Regions from separate parts of the Metapseudomonas lalkuanensis genome, predicted to be linked through region 1. Evidence: riboswitches for the same ligand, from Rfam matches in the RefSeq annotation. Region 1 holds a riboswitch; each other region holds the start of a gene.

What was found. Region 1 has a riboswitch for cobalamin ahead of btuB (TonB-dependent vitamin B12 receptor). Riboswitches for the same ligand answer to the same signal wherever they lie in the genome.
Region 2: another riboswitch for cobalamin. It lies ahead of cobG (precorrin-3B synthase); the one in region 1 lies ahead of btuB (TonB-dependent vitamin B12 receptor).
Region 3: another riboswitch for cobalamin. It lies ahead of cobW (cobalamin biosynthesis protein CobW); the one in region 1 lies ahead of btuB (TonB-dependent vitamin B12 receptor).

What each region holds. Positions count from the first base shown of each region.
Region 1 covers NZ_CP043311.1:4,206,246-4,212,708, reverse strand. The annotation lists gene FXN65_RS19605 (NAD-dependent deacylase) at 1-449, shown strand, start outside; gene FXN65_RS19600 (C40 family peptidase) at 519-1,136, shown strand; gene FXN65_RS19595 (C40 family peptidase) at 1,280-1,807, shown strand; gene FXN65_RS19590 (O-methyltransferase) at 1,815-2,465, shown strand; gene FXN65_RS19585 (hypothetical protein) at 2,471-2,791, shown strand; gene FXN65_RS19580 (SIR2 family NAD-dependent protein deacylase) at 2,794-3,531, shown strand; cobalamin riboswitch at 3,583-3,796, shown strand; gene btuB (TonB-dependent vitamin B12 receptor) at 3,865-5,730, shown strand; gene cobO (cob(I)yrinic acid a,c-diamide adenosyltransferase) at 5,744-6,355, shown strand; gene FXN65_RS19565 (cobyrinate a,c-diamide synthase) at 6,355-6,463, shown strand, end outside.
Region 2 covers NZ_CP043311.1:650,683-657,145, reverse strand. The annotation lists gene FXN65_RS03120 (cobalt-precorrin-6A reductase) at 1-490, opposite strand, end outside; gene FXN65_RS03115 (cobalt-precorrin-5B (C(1))-methyltransferase) at 487-1,584, opposite strand; gene cbiE (precorrin-6y C5,15-methyltransferase (decarboxylating) subunit CbiE) at 1,697-2,902, opposite strand; cobalamin riboswitch at 2,983-3,173, shown strand; gene cobG (precorrin-3B synthase) at 3,261-4,577, shown strand; gene FXN65_RS03100 (precorrin-8X methylmutase) at 4,574-5,200, shown strand; gene FXN65_RS03095 (precorrin-2 C(20)-methyltransferase) at 5,200-5,946, shown strand; gene cobJ (precorrin-3B C(17)-methyltransferase) at 6,037-6,463, shown strand, end outside.
Region 3 covers NZ_CP043311.1:663,884-670,346, reverse strand. The annotation lists gene FXN65_RS03185 (sugar nucleotide-binding protein) at 1-319, opposite strand, end outside; gene cobM (precorrin-4 C(11)-methyltransferase) at 432-1,187, opposite strand; gene FXN65_RS03175 (cobalamin biosynthesis protein) at 1,184-1,594, opposite strand; gene FXN65_RS03170 (CbtA family protein) at 1,591-2,304, opposite strand; gene FXN65_RS03165 (CbtB domain-containing protein) at 2,316-2,501, opposite strand; cobalamin riboswitch at 2,606-2,821, opposite strand; cobalamin riboswitch at 2,880-3,073, shown strand; gene cobW (cobalamin biosynthesis protein CobW) at 3,166-4,218, shown strand; gene cobN (cobaltochelatase subunit CobN) at 4,319-6,463, shown strand, end outside.

The DNA of each region.
Region 1 (6,463 bases):
ACATCGACGGCTATCACCGCCAGGCGGGCTCGCCGCCGGAGCGGCTGATCGAGATCCATGGCGAACTGTCGCCGCTGTTCTGCCAGTCCTGCGGGGCGGAAAGTTCCGACCTTGTCCGACATCTGGCAGGGGAAATGCCTCCCAAATGTCATGACTGTGGTGGTATTCTCCGCCCACCCGTGGTGCTGTTCGAAGAAATGCTCCCAGAGCAGGCCATCGACAGCCTCTACGCCGAGCTACGCAAGGGATTCGATGCGGTGATCTCGGTGGGAACCACGGCGAGCTTTCCTTACATCATCGAGCCCGTCATCCGCACCCGCCACGCAGGCGGTTTCACCGTGGAAATCAATCCGGCGCTCACCGACCTCAGCCCCGTCGTCGATGTACACCTCAGAGGAAAGGCCTTAGATGTTTTGCAGGGACTGCTAAGTCACATTTCGGGCGATTAAATTTGCAAATGAGGTCGATAGAGGGCATAGTCGCGGCTTCATCAAAAACTGTCCGACACGGTCGTGCCCATGCTGAAGCGCTTCGCACCCCTCGTGCCTCTCACCTTCGCCCTGTTTCTCGCCGCTTGCGCAAACAACGTGCAGCAGCCCCAGTTCCAGACCGCGGCCCCCGCAGCCGACGGCGCTCCCGATTCGCTGCTGTCGGATCGTGAACCCACTGCCCTGGACCTGGCCAACCTCACCGATGACGAGCCCTACCAGATGCCGTCCCTGGCCGACGGCCTGCTGGAGCGTGGTTTCGAGCTGGTGGGCACCCCGTACCGCTTCGGTGGCCGTTCCCTGAAGACCGGTTTCGACTGCAGTGGCTTCGTGGGTTATCTGTTCAAGGAAGAAGCCGGTATCCAGCTGCCGCGCTCCACTCGCGAGATGATCAACCTGAATGCCCCGGTGATCGCCCGCAGCGAGCTGCAACCAGGCGATATCGTGTTCTTCAACAACCGTGGCCGTGGCCGCGTCAGCCACGCCGGCATCTATATCGGCGACGACCAGTTCATTCACTCCAGCAGCAGCCGCAGCGGCGGTGTGCGCGTCGACAGTCTCGACGACCGCTACTGGAAGGCCAGCTACATGGAAGCCAAGCGCGTCCTGGCGATGAACACCGCGACTCGTCACCCGCTGCATCGCTGATCCAGCCGGGCTCGAGACGACAAGCCGAGGCGGCCTTCATGGCCGCCTCGGCTTTTTTGTGCACAATCGCACCGCTACCTCTTGCAATATCACTGTGAGATCAGCAAATTAGCGAGCATTCTTCAAGTCAGGACTGACTTGCCATGCTCGCACCGGACCGCCTTGCCATTCTGGCCCTGGCCTCGCTGCTCACCGCTTGTGCGAGCAAGGCGCCGCCGCCTTATTCCCCTCCTGTCGTCACCACCGCCGTCCAACAGTTCTCGCCGGCGGCCGAAGACGTGCTGTTCCGCGCTCTCGGTCTGGTGGGCACGCCCTATCGTTGGGGCGGCAACACCCCGGACAGCGGTTTCGACTGCAGTGGCCTGATCGGCTACGTCTACCGCGACGCCGCGGGCATCAGCCTGCCGCGTTCTACCCGCGAGCTGATCTCCATGCGCGCCCCCAGCATCGGCATCAATGCCCTGCAAAGCGGCGATCTGGTGTTCTTCGCCACCAACGGCGGCGGCCAGGTCAGCCACGCCGGTATCTATGTGGGCGAAGGGCGTTTCGTCCATGCGCCACGCACCGGCGGAACGGTACGGCTCGACAGTCTGTCGAACAGCTACTGGCAACGAAGCTATCTCAGCGCCAAGCGCGTAATCTTCGATCCACGCCTGGCGCAATCCCACTGAGGCATCCATGACCAACCGCACGCTGAACCTGGACGACGCCCTCTACGGCTATCTCCTCGAGGTTTCGCTGCGGGAGTCGCCCCTCCTCGAACGTCTGCGCGCTGAAACCGCGGCACTGCCCATGGCCCGCTGGCAGATCGCGCCGGAGCAGGGCCAGTTCATGGCCATGCTGGTCAAGCTCACCGGCGCCCGGCGCATCCTCGAGGTGGGTACCTTCACCGGCTACAGTGCCCTGTGCATGGCCGCCGAACTGCCTGGCGATGGCCAGATGATCTGCTGTGACCTGCCCGGCGACTACAACGCCATCGCCTGCCGGTACTGGCAGGAGGCCGGCATGGCCGGACGCATCGAGCTGCGTCTCGCGCCAGCGCTGGACACTCTCGCTGGTTTGCAAGACGGCCGTTTCGACCTGATCTTCATCGACGCCGACAAGGCCAATTACCCGGTCTATCTGGAAGAAGCCCTGCGCTTGGCGCGCACGGGCGGCCTGATCCTGTTCGACAACGTGCTCTGGAGCGGTCGGGTCCTGGAAGAACAGCCGGATGACCCCGACACCCGCGCCATCCAGGCGCTCAATCTGGCCTTGAAGAACGATCAGCGTGTCGACCTCTCGATGCTGCCGGTAGGCGACGGCCTGACCCTCTGCCGCAAGCGCTGAAGGGCATGCCCGAGCCAATTCGCCTTCCGCCCCAGCCCGATGCCTGCGAACTCTGTGGTCGCGCATCGACGCTGACCCGCCATCACCTGATCCCCAAGGCGTTGCACGACAAGCCCTATGTGCAGAAGCGCTTCGGCAAGAGCGAACGCATCACCGCCACCCTCTGGGTCTGCCGCCCCTGCCACAACCAGATCCACAAGCTGTTCAGCGAGAAGGAACTGGCCCTGACCTACAACAACCGCGATGCCCTGCTGGGCGACGAGCGCCTGCGAACCTTCGTCCGCTGGTTGGCGGGCAAGCCAGCGGGATTCACCCCGAGGCACTGAAAATGACGCGCATCCCCGACGACCTTGTCTCGCGCCTGTGCAATGCCTGCCATCTGGTGATCTTCACCGGCGCTGGCGTTTCCGCCGAGAGCGGAATCCCGACCTTTCGCGACGCCCAGACCGGCCTCTGGGCGAAATACCGCCCCGAGGAACTGGCCAGCCCCGAGGGCTTCCGGGCCGATCCGCAGACGGTCTGGGACTGGTACGCCTGGCGCCGTGAGCGCTGCCTGGCGGTGCAACCCAACCCGGCGCACCTGGCCATTGCGGAACTGGAGCGGCGGCTGCCGAAGGTCACCCTGATCACCCAGAACGTCGACGGCCTCCACCAGCGCGCCGGTAGCGGCGCGCCTCTGGAACTGCACGGCAATATCCATCGCCTGAAATGCTTCAAGTGCCGGCGCGATGGCGGCGACTGGCCGGAGGATGTGCGCAGCATCCCGCGCTGCGAATGCGGCGGCCTGTTGCGCCCGGCCGTGGTCTGGTTCGGCGAGAGCCTGCCTGAATCCGCGCTGGAGGTGGCTGCCGAGGCCAGCCAGGACGCGGACCTGTTCCTCAGCATCGGCACCTCCAGCCTGGTCTACCCGGCGGCCGAACTGCCATTCCTGGCCAAACGTCATGGCGCCCATCTGGTGGAAATCAACCCGCAGCCCACGCCCCTCAGCGCGCGTGCCGACCTTTGCCTGCAAGGCGCGGCGGGGGAGGTGATGGCGGCCCTGATTGCCAGCCTTGCTGCCTGTTGAGGGCCGCGCCGGTCGCTCGCGCCGATTTGACGCTACCCCGCGCACCCTCTAACCTTCGCCGCTGCCTCAGGTGCCCCTTGGCCTTGGCCTACGGGGTGAAACAGGGAAGCCGGTCCATTCCTTCGAAGAATCCGGCGCTGCCCCCGCAACGGTAGGCGAGTCGAATGCCGCAATCGGCCACTGTGCTCCAGCATGGGAAGGCGCGGCACAGGAGCGCATCGCTCCACTCGCAAGCCCGGAGACCGGCCTGTCGCACACAGGGCATCGCGGATCGTTCCGCATGCAGTACCCACTGAGATGTCGCGCGGGTGGCACGACGGAGATCCAACCTTGATTCGCAAGCCTTTCTTCAGGCCGGCGGCGCTTGCGCTGCTCGGCGGTACGTCCATTTCCCCCTTCCTGGCCGCCGCGCCCCTGACGCTGGACGAACAGGTGGTCACTGCGACCCGTAGCGAACGGCCGGTGCGCGCGAGCCTGGCCGCCAGCACCGTGATCGACCGCGAAGAGATCGAACGCAGCCAGGCCCGTTCGGTGCCCGAGCTTCTGCGCAGGGTGCCGGGCGTGACCCTCAGTAACAACGGCGGGCCGGGCAAGCAGACTTCGGTATCCATTCGTGGCACCGAGTCGGATCACGTACTGGTGCTGATAGACGGCGTCAAGGTGGGCTCGGTCAGCAATGGCCTGACCGCTTTCCAGGACTTGCCGGTGGAGCTGATCGACCGCATCGAAGTGGTTCGTGGCCCGCGTTCCAGTCTCTATGGCTCCGAAGCCATCGGCGGCGTGATCCAGATCTTCACCCGCAAGGGCGGACAGGATGGGGCCAAACCCTGGTTCTCGGCAGGATACGGCACCCACGACAGCTATGACGGCAGCGCTGGCGTTTCCGGCGGCGATGGCCGGGTCTGGTATAGCCTCGGCGTCAGTAGCCAGGACACCGACGGCATCGACGCACTCAGTGCGCGCAGCAGCTATCACGAGCCCGATGCCGACGGTTATCGCAACCTGTCCGGCAACCTGCGCGCCGGCTACCGCTTCGACAATGGCCTGGAACTCGACGGCACCCTGATGCGCGCCAAGGCCCACAACGATTACGACCTGGTCAGCCCCTACAGCGTGGGGGGCGGGTGGAACGCCAACGCCGACAACGAGCAGCGGCTCATCGGCGGTCGCGCACGCTTCAGTCCGCTGGAGCCCTGGGACGTGACCCTGCAGGCGGGCCGCAGCGAAGACCTCTCCCGAGAGGAAACCGGCGGCCTCTTCTCGTCGCAATTCGATTCCCAGCGCAACTCGGCATCCTGGCTGAACGACCTGACCCTGGCCGAAGGCCATGTGCTGACCCTGGGTTACGACTGGCAGCAGGACGAAGTCAGCGGTTCCACGGCATTCGCCGAGGACTCGCGGCTGAACAAGGGCTGGTTCGCCCAGTACCTGGGCGAGCACGGGCGCCAGGACTGGCAGCTCAGCCTGCGCCGCGACGACAACGAACAATTCGGCACCCACGACACCGGCAACGCCGCCTGGGGCTACGCCCTGACCGACGCGGTGCGCTTCGCCCTGAGCTACGGCACCGCCTTCAAGGCACCGAGCTTCAACGAGCTGTACTTCCCCGACTACGGCAACCCGAACCTGGACGCGGAAACCTCCGGGACCTTCGAGGTCGGCCTGGCCGGTGAGCACGACTGGGGGCGCTGGTCCGCCAACGCCTTCCGCACCAATGTCGATGACATGATCGTGCATGACGCGAACTCCGGGCTGGGGCCGTTCGGCAGCCCCAACAACATCGGCAAGGCACGCATCGACGGCATCGAACTGGTGCTCGGCAGCCATTGGCTGGGGTGGGACTGGCAGGCCAACGCGACCCTTCTCGACACCGAGAACCGCGCCCACGACGCCAATCATGGCAATGAACTGCCGCGCCGCGCCCGCGAGGTCTTCAACCTGGACCTCGATCGCCGCATCGGGCGCTTCGGCCTCGGCGCGACCCTGCATGCCGAAGGGCGGCGCTTCGACGACGTGGAAAACGACGACCGCCTGGCCGGCTATGCCACCGTCGACCTGCGTGGCGAATACTGGCTGACCGAGGCATGGCGCCTGCAGGCCAAGGTCACCAACCTGCTCGACGCCGACTACGAAACCGCGCTGGACTTCAACCAGCCGGGACAGGCAGTGTTTTTCACCGTCCGTTACCAAGCTCTGTGACGAGGAACATCCGATGACCGAATCCGCCGACCGCGACGCCCGCCACAAGGCCCGCATGCAACGCAAGAAGGCCGTGATCGACGAGAAGATCGCCCAGGCCCAGGATGAGTACGGCCTGCTGCTGGTGCACACCGGCAACGGCAAGGGCAAGAGCAGCTCGGCCTTCGGCATGGTCGCCCGCGCCCTCGGCCACGGCCTCAAGGTCGGCGTGGTGCAGTTCATCAAGGGCGGCATGTCCACCGGCGAAGAGAATTTCTTTCGCCGCTTCCCTGAGGAAGTCAGCTACCACGTGATGGGCGAGGGCTACACCTGGGATACCCAGGACCGCCAGCGCGACATCGAAAAGGCGCGGGCGGCCTGGGCCGTCGCCCGCGGCCTGCTGGACGACCCGCAGATCGGCCTGGTGGTGCTGGACGAGCTGAACATCGCCCTCAAGCACGGCTACCTGGAACTGGACGAGGTGCTGCGCGACATCGAATCCCGCCCCGAGCACCAGCACGTGGTCGCCACCGGCCGTGGCGCGCCCCAGGGGCTGATCGACGCCGCCGACACCGTCACCGAAATGACCCTGGTCAAGCACGCCTTCAAGTCCGGCGTGAAAGCCCAGAAGGGCGTGGAGTTCTGATGTCGCGCTCCTGCCCCGCCCTGCTGATCGCCGCACCCGCCTCCGGCCAGGGCAAGACCACCGTCACTGCCGCACTGGCCCGCCTGCATGCCCGCCAGGGCAGGCGCG
Region 2 (6,463 bases), 2.5 Mb from region 1:
TCACCTCGTAGCGTTCCCCGGCCGGTTGCCCTTGCAGGCAGCGCACGGTCCAGTGCTGCTGGGGCGGGATCTCCTGCAGGTGCTCCAACGGTTCGCGGCCGAGCGTGAAGAAAGGCCGGCGGAAGGCTTTCAGGGCCTCGATCAGCCCGGCCCAATCGGCCACGTTGCGCCAGTCGTCATCGGGGCCGGCCTGCCAGCCGGGGCGCCGCAGGGCCCAGCAGGGAACACCGGCCATGCCGGCAGCCGCAGCTGCGTTAAGGCTGATCTGTGCGGCATAGGGATGGGTGGCATCCACCAGCAACCCGATGCCCTGGTCGGCGATGAAACGTGCCAGCCCCTCGGCGCCGCCATAGCCACCGACGCGAACCTGGCAGTCGAGGTCGTCCGGCACTTTGCCGAGGCCGGCAAGGCTGTAGACGTGTTCAGGGCCCAGGCGGCGCGCCAGCGCCAGCGCTTCGGCTACCCCGCCCAGCAGCAGTATGCGCTTCATCGCGGCTCCACCGCCTCGCCGACGATGTTGCCCTGACGGTCGATGGCGAAGACCTCCAGCGCCACGCTGGCCGGCACCGTCTTGCGGGCGAAGGCCAGGGCGTGTGCGCAAACCGCATTGCCCAGCGGGATGCCGGCGTCGTGGGCCATGACCAGCGCCAGCTGGCTGGTATTGGCGCCGCGCATGGCGTCCTGCAGCTCGGCGCTGGCGCCCAGTTCGGCAGCCCATTGCGCCAGCAGCGGCAGGTCGATGCTGGAGCTGCGGCTGTGCAGGTCCATATGGCCGGCGGCGAGTTTGCTGATCTTGCCGAAGCCGCCGCACAGGCTGAGCTTGGCCACAGGCGCCTTGCGCAGGTGCTTGAGCACGGCGCCGGCGAAGTCGCCCATCTCGATCAGGGCGGTGTCGTCCAGGTGATAACGACGGCGCATGGCATCTTCGCTGGCATTGCCGGTGCACGCCGCGAGATGGGTGAAACCGTTGGCGCGGGCGACGTCGATGCCCTGATGGATCGAGGCGATGTAGGCCGAGCAGGAAAAGGGCCGGACAATGCCGGTGGTGCCGAGGATGGAAATCCCGCCGAGGATGCCGAGGCGCGGATTCATGGTCTTCAGCGCCAGCTCGGCACCACCCTGCACGCAGATGGTCACCTCGAAACCGCCGGGGTAGTGATGCTCGGCGGCGAGGCGGTTCAGGTGTTCCGTCATCATCTGCCGGGGCACCGGGTTGATCGCGGGTTCCCCCACCGCCAGGGTCAGGCCCGGCTTGGTGACGGTGCCGACGCCAGGGCCGGCGTGGAAGCGCACGCCGGGCGACGCGGCCAGGCGCACCTGCGCATAGATCAGCGCGCCGTGGGTCACATCCGGGTCGTCGCCAGCGTCCTTCAGGGTGCCGGCCTCGGCACCACCTTCGCTCAGACGGCAGAACTCCAGGCGCATCAGCACCTGCTGGCCCTTGGGCAGGACGATCTCCACCGCATCGGCCGCCTCGCCGCCCAGCAGCAGGCGAGCCGCCGCCAGGCTGGTGGCGGTGGCGCAACTGCCGGTGGTGTAGCCACTGCGCAAGGGCGCGGGTTGTTCGGGGGTTTCGTCACGCATGGCGCTAAGGTCTGCTCAGGAGGTTACGTCGGTTGGCGCCGGAAGGACGAGCCCCAATGTCGGAGTAATCCCGTACGCCGATACGTTGGGCTTCGCTGCGCCCTGCACCAACCTACGCATCCTTGACTACATCCAGCAAGGTAATCGGCAGCGCCGCACGCCAGGTGTCGAAACCGCCCAGCGGCTGGGCCTGGGCGATGGAGATGCGGGCTAGCTCACCACCGTGACGCTCACGGAAAGCCACCAGCGTGGCTTCGCTTTGCAGGGTCACCGCGTTGGCGATCAGCCGGCCGCCGGGCTTGAGCTGGTTCCAGCAGGTGTCCAGCACGCCGGGTTCGGTGACGCCGCCGCCGATGAAGATGGCATCCGGCTCGGGCAGCCCGTCCAGCGCTGCCGGAGCCTGGCCGGCCACCAGTTGCAGCCCGGGCACGCCAAGGGCATCGCGGTTGTGGCGGATGTGCGCCTGGCGGCCTTCGTTGGCCTCGATGGCGATGGCGCGGCAATCCGGGTGCGCACGCATCCATTCAATGCCGATGGAACCGCAGCCGGCCCCCACATCCCAGAGCAGTTCGCCGGGACGCGGCGCCAGGCGCGCGAGGGTAACGGCGCGGACGTCGCGCTTGGTCAACTGGCCGTCGTGGCGATAAGCGTCGTCCGGCAGGCCGGTGGTCAGCGGCAATGGACGGGTGCCTTCACCGGGCAGAACTTCGACGGCCACCAGGTTGAGTGCGGCGACCTCACCGAGGGACCAGTCACGGGCAATGCCGTCGATGCGTCGCTCACGCTCGCCACCCAGGTGCTCCAGCACGGTGATTCGGCTGGGGCTGAAGCCACGCTCGGTGAGCAGTGCAGCGATGGCCGCCGGGCTGCTGCCGTCATTGCTCAGCACCAGCAGACGGGCGCCGTCGTGCAGATGGGCATTGAGGGCCGCCAGGGGACGCGCGACCACCGAAAGCAGGGTGACGTCCTGCAATGGCCAACCCAGGCGAGCCGCCGCCAGGGAATAGGACGAAGGGGCCGGGATCACGCGCAGTTCTTCCGCCGGCACCTGCCGCGCGAGGCTGGCGCCTACACCGAACAGCATGGGATCGCCACTGGCCAGCACGCAGATCGGCGTGCCGCGCCGTTCCAGCACCGGAGCCAGCGAGAAGGGGCTGGGCCAGGGCGTACGGCGAGCGCGAATGCAGCGCGGCAGCAGGTCGAGCTGGCGCAGGCCGCCCACCACCTCGGCGGCGCCCAGCAGGGCATGACGTGCGGCCTTGCCCAGGCCCGCGTAACCGTCTTCGCCGATCCCCACCACTGTCAGCCAGGGCTGCATTTGCTCTCCTCGATTCTGAAAACGCCAAGGTCGTCCGGCTTCCGACAGGCAGCCTTTTCCCCGGTCCGGGCAAAGCGGGCATAATAGCGCCCTTCATCGGTCGCTGGCGCTCACCTGACGAGCCCCAGCCTAAGAGGGAACACGGTCGAGCCGTGGCTGCCCCCGCAACTGTAAGCAGCGAGTCCATGCATTCTGGCCACTGAATTATCGGGAAGGCCGCACGGGACGACGACCTGCCAGCCAGGAGACCTGCCGGTGGAACCAGTCGCGTGTGTACGCATCGAGCGGGGTGTATCGGTGCAACGTTGTCCCTAGCCCAGGGAACCGGGTCGCCGCGACGCCAACCATGGTGACCTGAGTGAAGCACGCCCAGCCCACATCGTTTTCCGTCCGCCCCTCGGCCTGCCCGGGGTTGCTGCGCATCGTCCAGGCGAAGGACGGCGGCATCTGCCGGATCAAGCTGCCCTGCGGCCGCCTGGGTTCGATGCAGGCCCGCGCCGTAGCGGCCGGGGCGAACGCACATGCCTGCGGCGTGATCGAGGCCACCAACCGCTCCAACCTGCAGATCCGTGGCGTGAAGGCCGGTGCCGAGCAGGCACTGATCGATGCCCTGCTGGCTGCAGGCCTGGGCGCGGGCTCTCCCGGTGCCGACGATGTGCGCAACCTGATGGTCAGCCCACTGGCCGGCCTCGATTCCAGCGCCCTGGTGGATGTCTCGCCACTGGCCACACAGATCCTCGGCCTGTTGCAGGACAAGTCGCACTTCCACGCCCTGTCGCCCAAGTTCGCCCTGCTGCTGGATGGCGGCGAGGCCATGGCGATGCTGGAACACCCCCACGATCTCTGGCTCTCGGCCATGGGGAACGGCAACCACGCGCAATTCGCCTTCGGCCTAGCCGGCTGCCCGCCCCGATCCGGCGACGACACGCCCGCCCTGGCCGCCGTACCGCGCGCCCAGGCCCCCGCCCTGGTTGAAGCCGTGCTGGAACTGTTCCTCGAACTGGCGACGCCCGAGCAGACACGCATGCGCCACCTGCTCGCCGGGCACCCACCGGGCGACCTGCTGCTGCGCCTGCAACAACGGCTGGAATTTCCCCTGCTGCCGGCCGGCGACTGGCAACGCCCTGCCCCGCAGCCCTTCGCCCACCTGGGGATTCGCGAGGGCCGCCATGTCGGTGGCGCGCCAACCCTCGGCAGGCTCAATGCCGCGCAACTCATCGCCCTCGCCGATCTCGCCGACCAGCAGGGGGACGGCAGCCTGCGCCTGACGCCCTGGCAATCGATAGTGCTGCCCAACGCCGAAGATGCCGGGGCGGTCCTTCGAGCCATGCAGGACCTGGGCTTGGCCACCGACGCCCAGGAGCCCCTGGCCCGGCTGATTGCCTGCACCGGTTCCGCCGGCTGCGCCAAGGGCCTGGCCGACACCAAGGCCGATGCCCTGGCCCTGTCGCCGCTGCTGCCGCCCGGTGCGGTGGCCCACCTCAGCGGCTGCCCGCGTTCCTGTGCCGCCGCCCATGTGGCGCCCTTTACCCTGCTGGCCGTCGCCCCCGGCCGCTACGACCTCTTCCAGCGCGGTGGCGAAGGCTTCGGCCGCTTGCTGTCGCGTGACCTCAGCATTCAAGAGGCCGGCGAACGCCTGGCCGCCTCTCCTGACACCTGGAGTTCCACCCCATGATCGAGTACATCCGCGATGGTCAGGAGATCTATCGCAACTCCTTCTCCATCATCCGCAACGAGGCCAACCTCGCCGACATTCCCGCCGACCTGGAAAAACTCGCGGTGCGGGTGATCCACGCCTGCGGCATGGTCGATGTGGTGGAAGACCTGCGTTTCTCCCCCGGTGCCGGAGCCGCCGGCCGCGCCGCCATCGCCGCCGGAGCGCCGATCCTCTGCGATGCGCGCATGGTGGCCGAAGGCATCACCCGTGCGCGCCTGCCGGCCAACAACCAGGTCATCTGCACCCTCAACGACCCCGGCGTACCGGAACTGGCCCGCGAGCTGGGCAATACCCGCTCGGCCGTGGCCCTGGAGCATTGGCGCGAGCACCTGGAAGGCAGCGTGGTGGTCATCGGCAATGCCCCTACCGCGCTCTTCTACCTGCTGGAAATGCTCGACGCCGGCGCACCGAAGCCAGCGTTGATCCTCGGCTTCCCGGTGGGCTTCGTCGGCGCGGCGGAATCCAAGGACATGCTCGCCGCCGACAGCCGCGGCGTGCCCTATGTGATCGTGCGTGGCCGTCGTGGCGGCAGCGCCATGGCGGCGGCGGCGGTCAACGCCCTGGCCACGGAGGTGGAGTGATGACTGGCAAAGGACGGCTGATCGGCCTGGGCGTGGGCCCCGGCGACCCGGAACTGATTACCCTGAAGGCCCTGCGCCTGCTGCAATCGGCGCAGGTGGTGGGTTACTTCGTGGCCAAGGCGAAAGCCAGCCAGGGCCAGGGAGGCAATGCCTTCGGCATCATCGAACAGCACCTCACCGACGCGCAGCAGCGCATGCCGCTGGTGTACCCGGTGACCACCGAGAAACTGGAACCGCCGCTGACCTACGAAACCGTCATCAGCGACTTCTACGACACCGCCGCCGAGCAGGTGGCCCGGCATCTGGAGGCCGGCCGCGACGTGGCGGTGATCTGCGAGGGCGACCCCTTCTTCTACGGCTCCTACATGTACCTGCACGACCGCCTGGCCGAACGCTACGAGGTGGAGGTGGTGCCCGGCGTCTGCTCCATGCTGGGCAGCGCGGCGGTGCTCGGTGTGCCGTTGGTGTACCGCAACCAGAGTCTTTCCGTACTCTCCGGCGTGTTGCCGGAGGGCGAGCTGAAGGCGCGCCTGGCCGACGCCGAAGCGGCCGTGGTGATGAAGCTCGGCCGCAACTTCGACAAGGTGCGCCGCGTCCTCCAGGACCTCGGCATCGCCGGCCGCGCCCATTACGTGGAGCGCGCCACCATGGCCAACCAGCGCATCGTGCCGCTGGATGAAGTGGACCCGATGGCCTCGCCCTACTTCTCGATGATCGTCATACCCGGCCAGAAGTGGAGAGGATGATGCCGCGCGGGATATCCGTGTCCCTGGGGTGCGCCGTGCGTACCAATGAATTCCGGTGCGCACGGCGCACCCTACCCGTGGAACTCCGCAATGCATAACCCACCAGCCATCGTCTTGCTCGGCAACGGCGGCCTGCCCGTTGCGCGAAGCATCCAGGCGCTTTATCCACAGGCGCGCATCCTTGGTCTGGCCGGGCGTGTCGAGGGTGCGGACGGCGCCTACGCGGAGTTCGGCGACACCCTGCGCGAGCTCTACCGTACCGACACGCCGATCATCGCCCTGTGCGCTGCCGGCATCGTCATCCGCACCCTGGCGCCGCTGTTGGCGAGCAAGGGCGCCGAGCCGCCGGTACTGGCGGTCGCCGAAGACGGAAGTGCCGTGGTGCCGCTGTTAGGCGGTCTCGGCGGGGTGAACCGCATGGCGCGGGAAATCGCTGCCGCACTGGAGGTGGCACCGGCCATCACAACGAGCGGCGAACTGCGTTTCGGCACCTGCCTGCTGGAGCCGCCGGCGGGCT
Region 3 (6,463 bases), 2.5 Mb from region 1:
CGAATACCCGGTAGCTGGACGGTTGCAGCAGGATGATGCCGTGGTGCTGGCAAAGCTCGGCCAGTCGCTCCACTCCGCGTTCCTGGGCCGCCAGGCGAACAGCACTGACTTCCTCGGCCTGGAACCAGTCGAAGTAGTAGGCGAGGTTGATCACGGCGTCAGGCCGGGTGTCATCGAGCAGCTGGGTCAGGCTGGCGGCGTCCCAGCCCTGCTCGGGCGGACGCGGAGCGAGAAAACCTATGTCTTCCTCGGCGCCCAGGCGAATCAGCGCCTGTCCGAGTGAATTGCCGCCACCCAACAGCATCAAGCGCATTCGCATAGAGAAATAGGTCGCTTAAAGCCGGTTAGAGGGAGTTGGCGGGAAGATTGCCCGCCACATAAGAGCCGCATTCTGCGGGTTTCACCGGCTCACGTCACTAGCCGCGTAGCGGTTACGCCTGGCCTGGGCGGTAGAGATGGGCATGACTGGCGCGGTAAAGGGACGAATCGGTGAAGCCATCGGCCGCCAGCACCTTGCCCACGAGGATCAAGGCCGTGCGGCGGAAGTCCCGCGCCGCCACCTTGGGGAGAATGTCGCCGAGGGTGCCGGTGACCTGCTCCTGGTCCGGCCAACTGGCGCGATGGATCACGGCAATCGGGCAATCGGCGCCGTAGTGCGGCAACAGTTCTTCGACGATTTTCGCCAGTTGGCTCACGCCCAGGTGGATGGCCATGGTCGCGCGATGCCGGGCCAGGTCGCCCAGCGCTTCCCCTTCGGGCATGCGCGTTTTGCTGGCGTAACGGGTAAGGATCAAGGTCTGTGACACGTCCGGCAAGGTCAGCTCGCACCCCAGCAACGCGGCGCAGGCGGCGGCGGCGGTCACCCCCGGTACCACTTCGTAGGGGATGTTCCGTTCGCGCAAGTGGCGGATCTGCTCGCCAATGGCGCCATAGAGCGACGGGTCGCCGGAATGCACCCGCGCCACGTCCTGGCCCTTGGCGTGCGCTTCGGCGAGCAGGGCGACGATCTCGTCCAGGTGCAGCTCGGCCGTGTTCACCACTTGCTCGGCGCCATGCCCGGCCAACACGGCTTCGGGCACCAGGGAACCGGCGTAGAGGATCACCGGGCAGGTGCGAATGAGGCGCTGCCCCTTCACCGTGATGAGCTCCGGATCGCCAGGGCCGGCGCCGATGAAATAGACCGTCATGGCTGTTCAGCCTCCTGGGGGATACAGGCCAGGGCGCAGGTGGCGCTGGCGCTGCGGCGTTTATCGATGAGCAGGCTGGCGTGACCGTCGAACAGCGCCTCGGCCTGGGCCAGGGCAGCCGCCTCGGCAACTCCCGGGCTGCCAACGGCTTCCTGAACCCGTTCGGACGGCCGACTCAGGCATGCCTCACGGGCTGCGAGCATATCCACGGGCAGAAAATACAACGACAGGCCCAGTCGCTCGGCCAGGGCGCTCAGCCCCGGCTCTGCCGCCTTCACCTCACTGCTGGCCAGGGCGACCAGCTCATCGAGGGAGGCCCCGGCCTCCGCAAGGCACTGCAGCAGCAGGCCTTGCAGTTCATCCGCCGGGCAACCGCGTCGGCAGCCCAGCCCGGCGACCAGCTTCAAACGGAGGGCGAGGCGTGGCGCTGGTACAGCCAACCGGCCGCCCAGCCCAGTACGGCCCAGAAAGCGGCATTGGTGATCAGCGAAGCGGCGATGAACTCGTGTGCAAGCGCTTCCGGCGCCAGGCTGGAATGCACTTCCGGCTGCGGCGCGCCCACTACATGGGGGATCACCAGCAATACGACGCCCGCCACGCGCAGCCCCCAGTGACGGCCGAACGCGATCAGCGCGAGGCCAACGGCCGTGGAGGCGGCGGTGCCGATCCACCAGGTCTGGCGCTGGGCCAGCTCGGCGGCGGCGGTGCCCGGCAATTCCGGCGGCAGGCCGAGGGACGGCGCCAATGCGAAGGTGGCGAAACCGCCCAGGCCCCACAGCAGACCGTGCCACGCACGGGTCGGGCCGCGCAGGCTGAACAGCCCAGCGAGGATCAGGGCGAAGCCCACGGCCACCACCAGGTTGCTGCCGCCTGTGGACAGGGTCCGCTGCCAGCCATCTTCCGGGGCCCAGGCTTCGTCACTGTGCTCATGGACATGGGCAACGGCGGCGCCACCGTGTTGATGGGCATGGGCCTGCTCGACAGGGGCCGGCTCGGCGCTTTCATAGGTTTCCGCCTGGAGAATCAGCGGGGTGACCCACAGGCTCTGCAGCAGGGTCAGCACCAGGGCCGCGATGAGGCCGGCGAACCCGGCGGTCTGGGCGATGCGCTTGATCATGGATGCATCACTCAGTGGCAGGGGAAGGCGGCGCTGTGGCGGGTGTCGTGGGCGGCGTTGTGCACGGCCTCGATGTGCGAGAAGCCGGCGAAGTACACCAGGGACAGGCCGACCAGGCCGGCACCGATGGCCAGTACCAGGCGCTGGGCCAGGGTCGAGGAGGAAGCGGCGGAATGGGACAGGGTGCGGCTGGACATGGAGGTTCCCTCTGCGTTGCTAGTGATACCTGCAGGAGGAACGCGCGCGAGGGAAGCGGGCGCAGGGGCACCCAGATTTCCGGCTTGCGCCCGCCCACCGCGGGTTGCCAAAACGTGATCAGGCCGGTCTCCGGGCTTGCGACGCCGGCCGTGGCCGGATGGGCATGCCTTCCCATGCCGGATCGGCACAGTGGCGTACTTAACCCTACGATCGCTTACCGTTGCGGGGGCAGCGCCGGACTTGCCCGATGAAGGACGCACCGACTTCCCGTTTCACCTCGCGTACGGCGACGCGAGGCACCTGAAAAAACCGTGCTAGGACATCACGAGTCCGACCAAGCGTCAACTGCCGCGATTGACCGCTGCCGGCACGCTGCGTAGCCTTCGCCCTTTCGAGGTTCTCCGGATGTACGCCGGAGCTAAGAGGGAACGTGGTCAAGGCCACGGCTGCCCCCGCAACTGTGAACGCCCCCAAGGCCCTTCGAAATGCCACTGCGCAAGCGGGAAGGCGAAGGTGCCGCGCAAAGCGCAGGGTCGTGAGCCAGGAGACCTGCCTCGACGACATTCCAGACAACCGGGCGGGGTGATCCGGTGGCGAATCCGTTGCGCGGGGCCGGCCCCGCTGCGTTCGTCATGCCCGCCGACCGACCACGCAGAGGCGCGCATGAAAACCCTGGCCAAGCTCCCCGTCACCATCGTCACCGGCTTCCTCGGCGCCGGTAAGACCACCCTCCTCCGCCACATGCTCGACAACGCAGAAGGCCGCCGCATCGCGGTGATCGTCAACGAGTTCGGCGAACTGGGCATCGACGGCGAGATCCTCAAGCAGTGCTCCATCGGTTGCACCGAGGAAGAGGCCGCGGGCCGCGTCTTCGAGCTGGCCAACGGCTGCCTCTGCTGCACCGTGCAGGAGGAATTCTTCCCGGTGATGCGCGAGCTGGTGGCGCGCCGTGGCGACCTCGACCAGATCCTCATCGAAACCTCCGGCCTCGCCCTGCCCAAACCACTGGTACAGGCCTTCCAGTGGCCGGAAATCCGCAGCGCCTGCACCGTCGACGCGGTGATCACCGTGGTCGATAGCCCGGCGGTGGCGGCCGGCACCTTCGCCGCCCACCCCGAGCAGGTGGACGAACAGCGCAAGCAGGACCCGAACCTCGACCATGAATCGCCCTTGCACGAGCTGTTCGAAGACCAGCTCGCCAGCGCCGACCTGGTGGTGCTGAACAAGGCCGACCTGCTCGGCGCCGAAGCCCTCGCCGCCGTGCGCGCCGAAGTGGCGGAGGAACTGCCGCCGGCAGTGAAGATCGTCGAAGCCCGCGCCGGCAAGCTGCCGCTCGATGTCCTGCTTGGGCTGAACGCCGAAGCCGAACTGCACATCGACAGCCGCCCCACCCACCACGACCACGAAGGTCATGAAGACCACGACCACGACGAGTTCGACTCCTTCCACGTCGACCTGCCGGAAGTCGAGGAAGCCGCGCTGCTCGCCACCCTCGGCCAACTGGTGGAACGCCACGCCATCCTGCGCATCAAGGGTTTCGCCGCCATTCCCGGCAAACCGATGCGCCTGCTGATCCAGGGCGTCGGCAAGCGCTTCGACAAACACTTTGACCGCAAGTGGCTGACCGACGAAACCCGCAGCACCCGCCTGGTCGTCATCGGCCAAGAACTCGACCAGGCGGCCATCGCCAACGAACTGCGTACCGCTCTCTCCTGACCCACGACCATAGGGTGGGTGGAGCGGAGCGATACCCACCATTCGATATCGATGGGTATCGCAAGCTCACCCCATCCTACGGGGCCTCCGAGTAAAGGATATGCACCTCCTACGCACCCAACCCGGCGGCTTCGTTCCCGACGACGGCATCGCCCACCTGGCCCAGACACCCGCCGAACTGGTGATCCTGTGCAGCGGCGATTCGCACCTGGCCCTGCTGGCAGAAGCCGCCCGCGAACTGCCGGATGACTACCCGAGCCTGCGCCTGGCCAACCCCATGCAGTTGCAGAACCACGCCTCGGTGGACCTCTATGTCGACGAGGTGCTGCAGCACGCCAAGGTCATCCTCATCTCGGTGCACGGCGGCGTCGGCTACTGGCGCTACGGCATCGAACAACTGGTGGCGCTGGCCGAGCGCGGGGCGACGCTGATCCTGGTGCCCGGCGACGACCGTCCCGATCCGGAGCTGGCGGGCCTCTGCAACGTCCCGGGTGAAGATGCCGAACGCCTCTGGCAGTACCTGCGCCAGGGCGGACTGGACAACGCGCGACAACTCTTCAATTGCCTGGCCAGTCGCTGGCTGGGGCGTGACTACCCCTGGCGCGAGCCGCAGGTACTGCCCCGTGTCGCCCTTTACCATCCGCGCATCCGGCCGGCGCAACTGCAGGACTGGCAGGCCGAATGGCTGCCGCACCAGCCCGTGGCCGCCCTGATCTTCTATCGAACGCACCTGCAGGCGGCGAACACCACTTTCATCGACGCTTTCTGCGAGCGACTGTCCAGCCGGGGGCTGAATCCGCTGCCCATCGCGGTTGCCAGCCTCAAGGAAGCCGAGTGTCTGGAGGTTGTGGAAAACTGGCTGGACGCCGCGGGCGCCGGGTTGATCATCAACACCACCGGCTTCGCCCAGTCCAACCCCGATGCCCCCAGCCTTCGCCCGTTCCGCCGCGACATCCCGGTGCTGCAAGCCATCTGCTCGCTGGACAACGAACCGCTCTGGCGGGAAAACCCACAAGGCCTCGGCCCGCGCGACCTGGCCATGCACATTGCCCTGCCGGAGCTGGACGGCCGCATCATCACCCGCCCCATCAGCTTCAAGGGCATGGCCTGGCGCAGCGAGCGCAGCCAGAGCGACGTGGTCTGCTACCTGCCGCACGTAGAACGCATGGACTTCGTGGCCGAACTTGGGCGGCGCTGGTGCGAACTGGCGTGCAAGGCCAATGCAGACAAGCGCATCGCGCTGATCCTGGCCAACTACCCCACCCGCGATGGCCGCATCGGCAACGGTGTGGGCCTGGACACCCCGGCCGCCGCGCTAAACATCCTCCGCGCCCTGGAAGACGAGGGCTATCCGGTCGCGGGTCTGCCGGACAACGGCACAGCACTTATCCACAACCTGCTCGGTGGCGTCAGCAACGATCTGGACAGCCTCGACCTGCGCCCTTGCGCTCAGAGCCTCGCGCTCACCGATTACCTGACCTGTTTCGCGCGCCTGCCCGAGGCCAACCAGCGCGCCGTGCTCGAACGCTGGGGCGATCCGCAGCAGGACCCGATGTTCCGCAGCGGCCGCATGATGATCGCCGGCCTGCGTTTCGGCCTGACCTTCGTCGGCATCCAACCGGCCCGCGGCTACCAGCTCGACCCGGCGGCCATCTACCACGACGCCGACCTGGTGCCGCCCCACGGCTACCTCGCCTTCTACTTCTGGCTGCGCGAAGTGTTCGCCGCGGATGCGCTGATCCACGTTGGCAAGCACGGCAACCTGGAATGGCTGCCGGGCAAGGGCGTTGGCCTTTCCGCCGAATGCTGGCCGGACGCGGCGATGGGTCCGCTGCCGAACATCTACCCCTTCATCGTCAACGACCCGGGCGAAGGCGCCCAGGCCAAGCGCCGCGCCCAGGCGGTGATCATCGACCACCTGATGCCGCCGCTGACCCGCGCCGAGAACTACGGACCGCTGCGCGACCTGGAACGCCTGGCCGACGAGTACTACGACGCCTCCCTGCTGGACCCGCGCCGCGCCGTGCAGCTGCGCGGGGAAATCCTCGAACTGGTGAAGGCCACTTCCCTGGACCGCGAGCTGAACCTCGTCATCAGCGACGACCCGGAAAGCTGGCTGCCGCAACTGGACGCCTACCTCTGCGACCTCAAGGAATCGCAGATCCGCGACGGCCTGCATGTGTTCGGTGAATCCCCCGGCGGGCGCCTGCGCGACGACACCCTGCTCTCCCTGGTGCGCATTCCG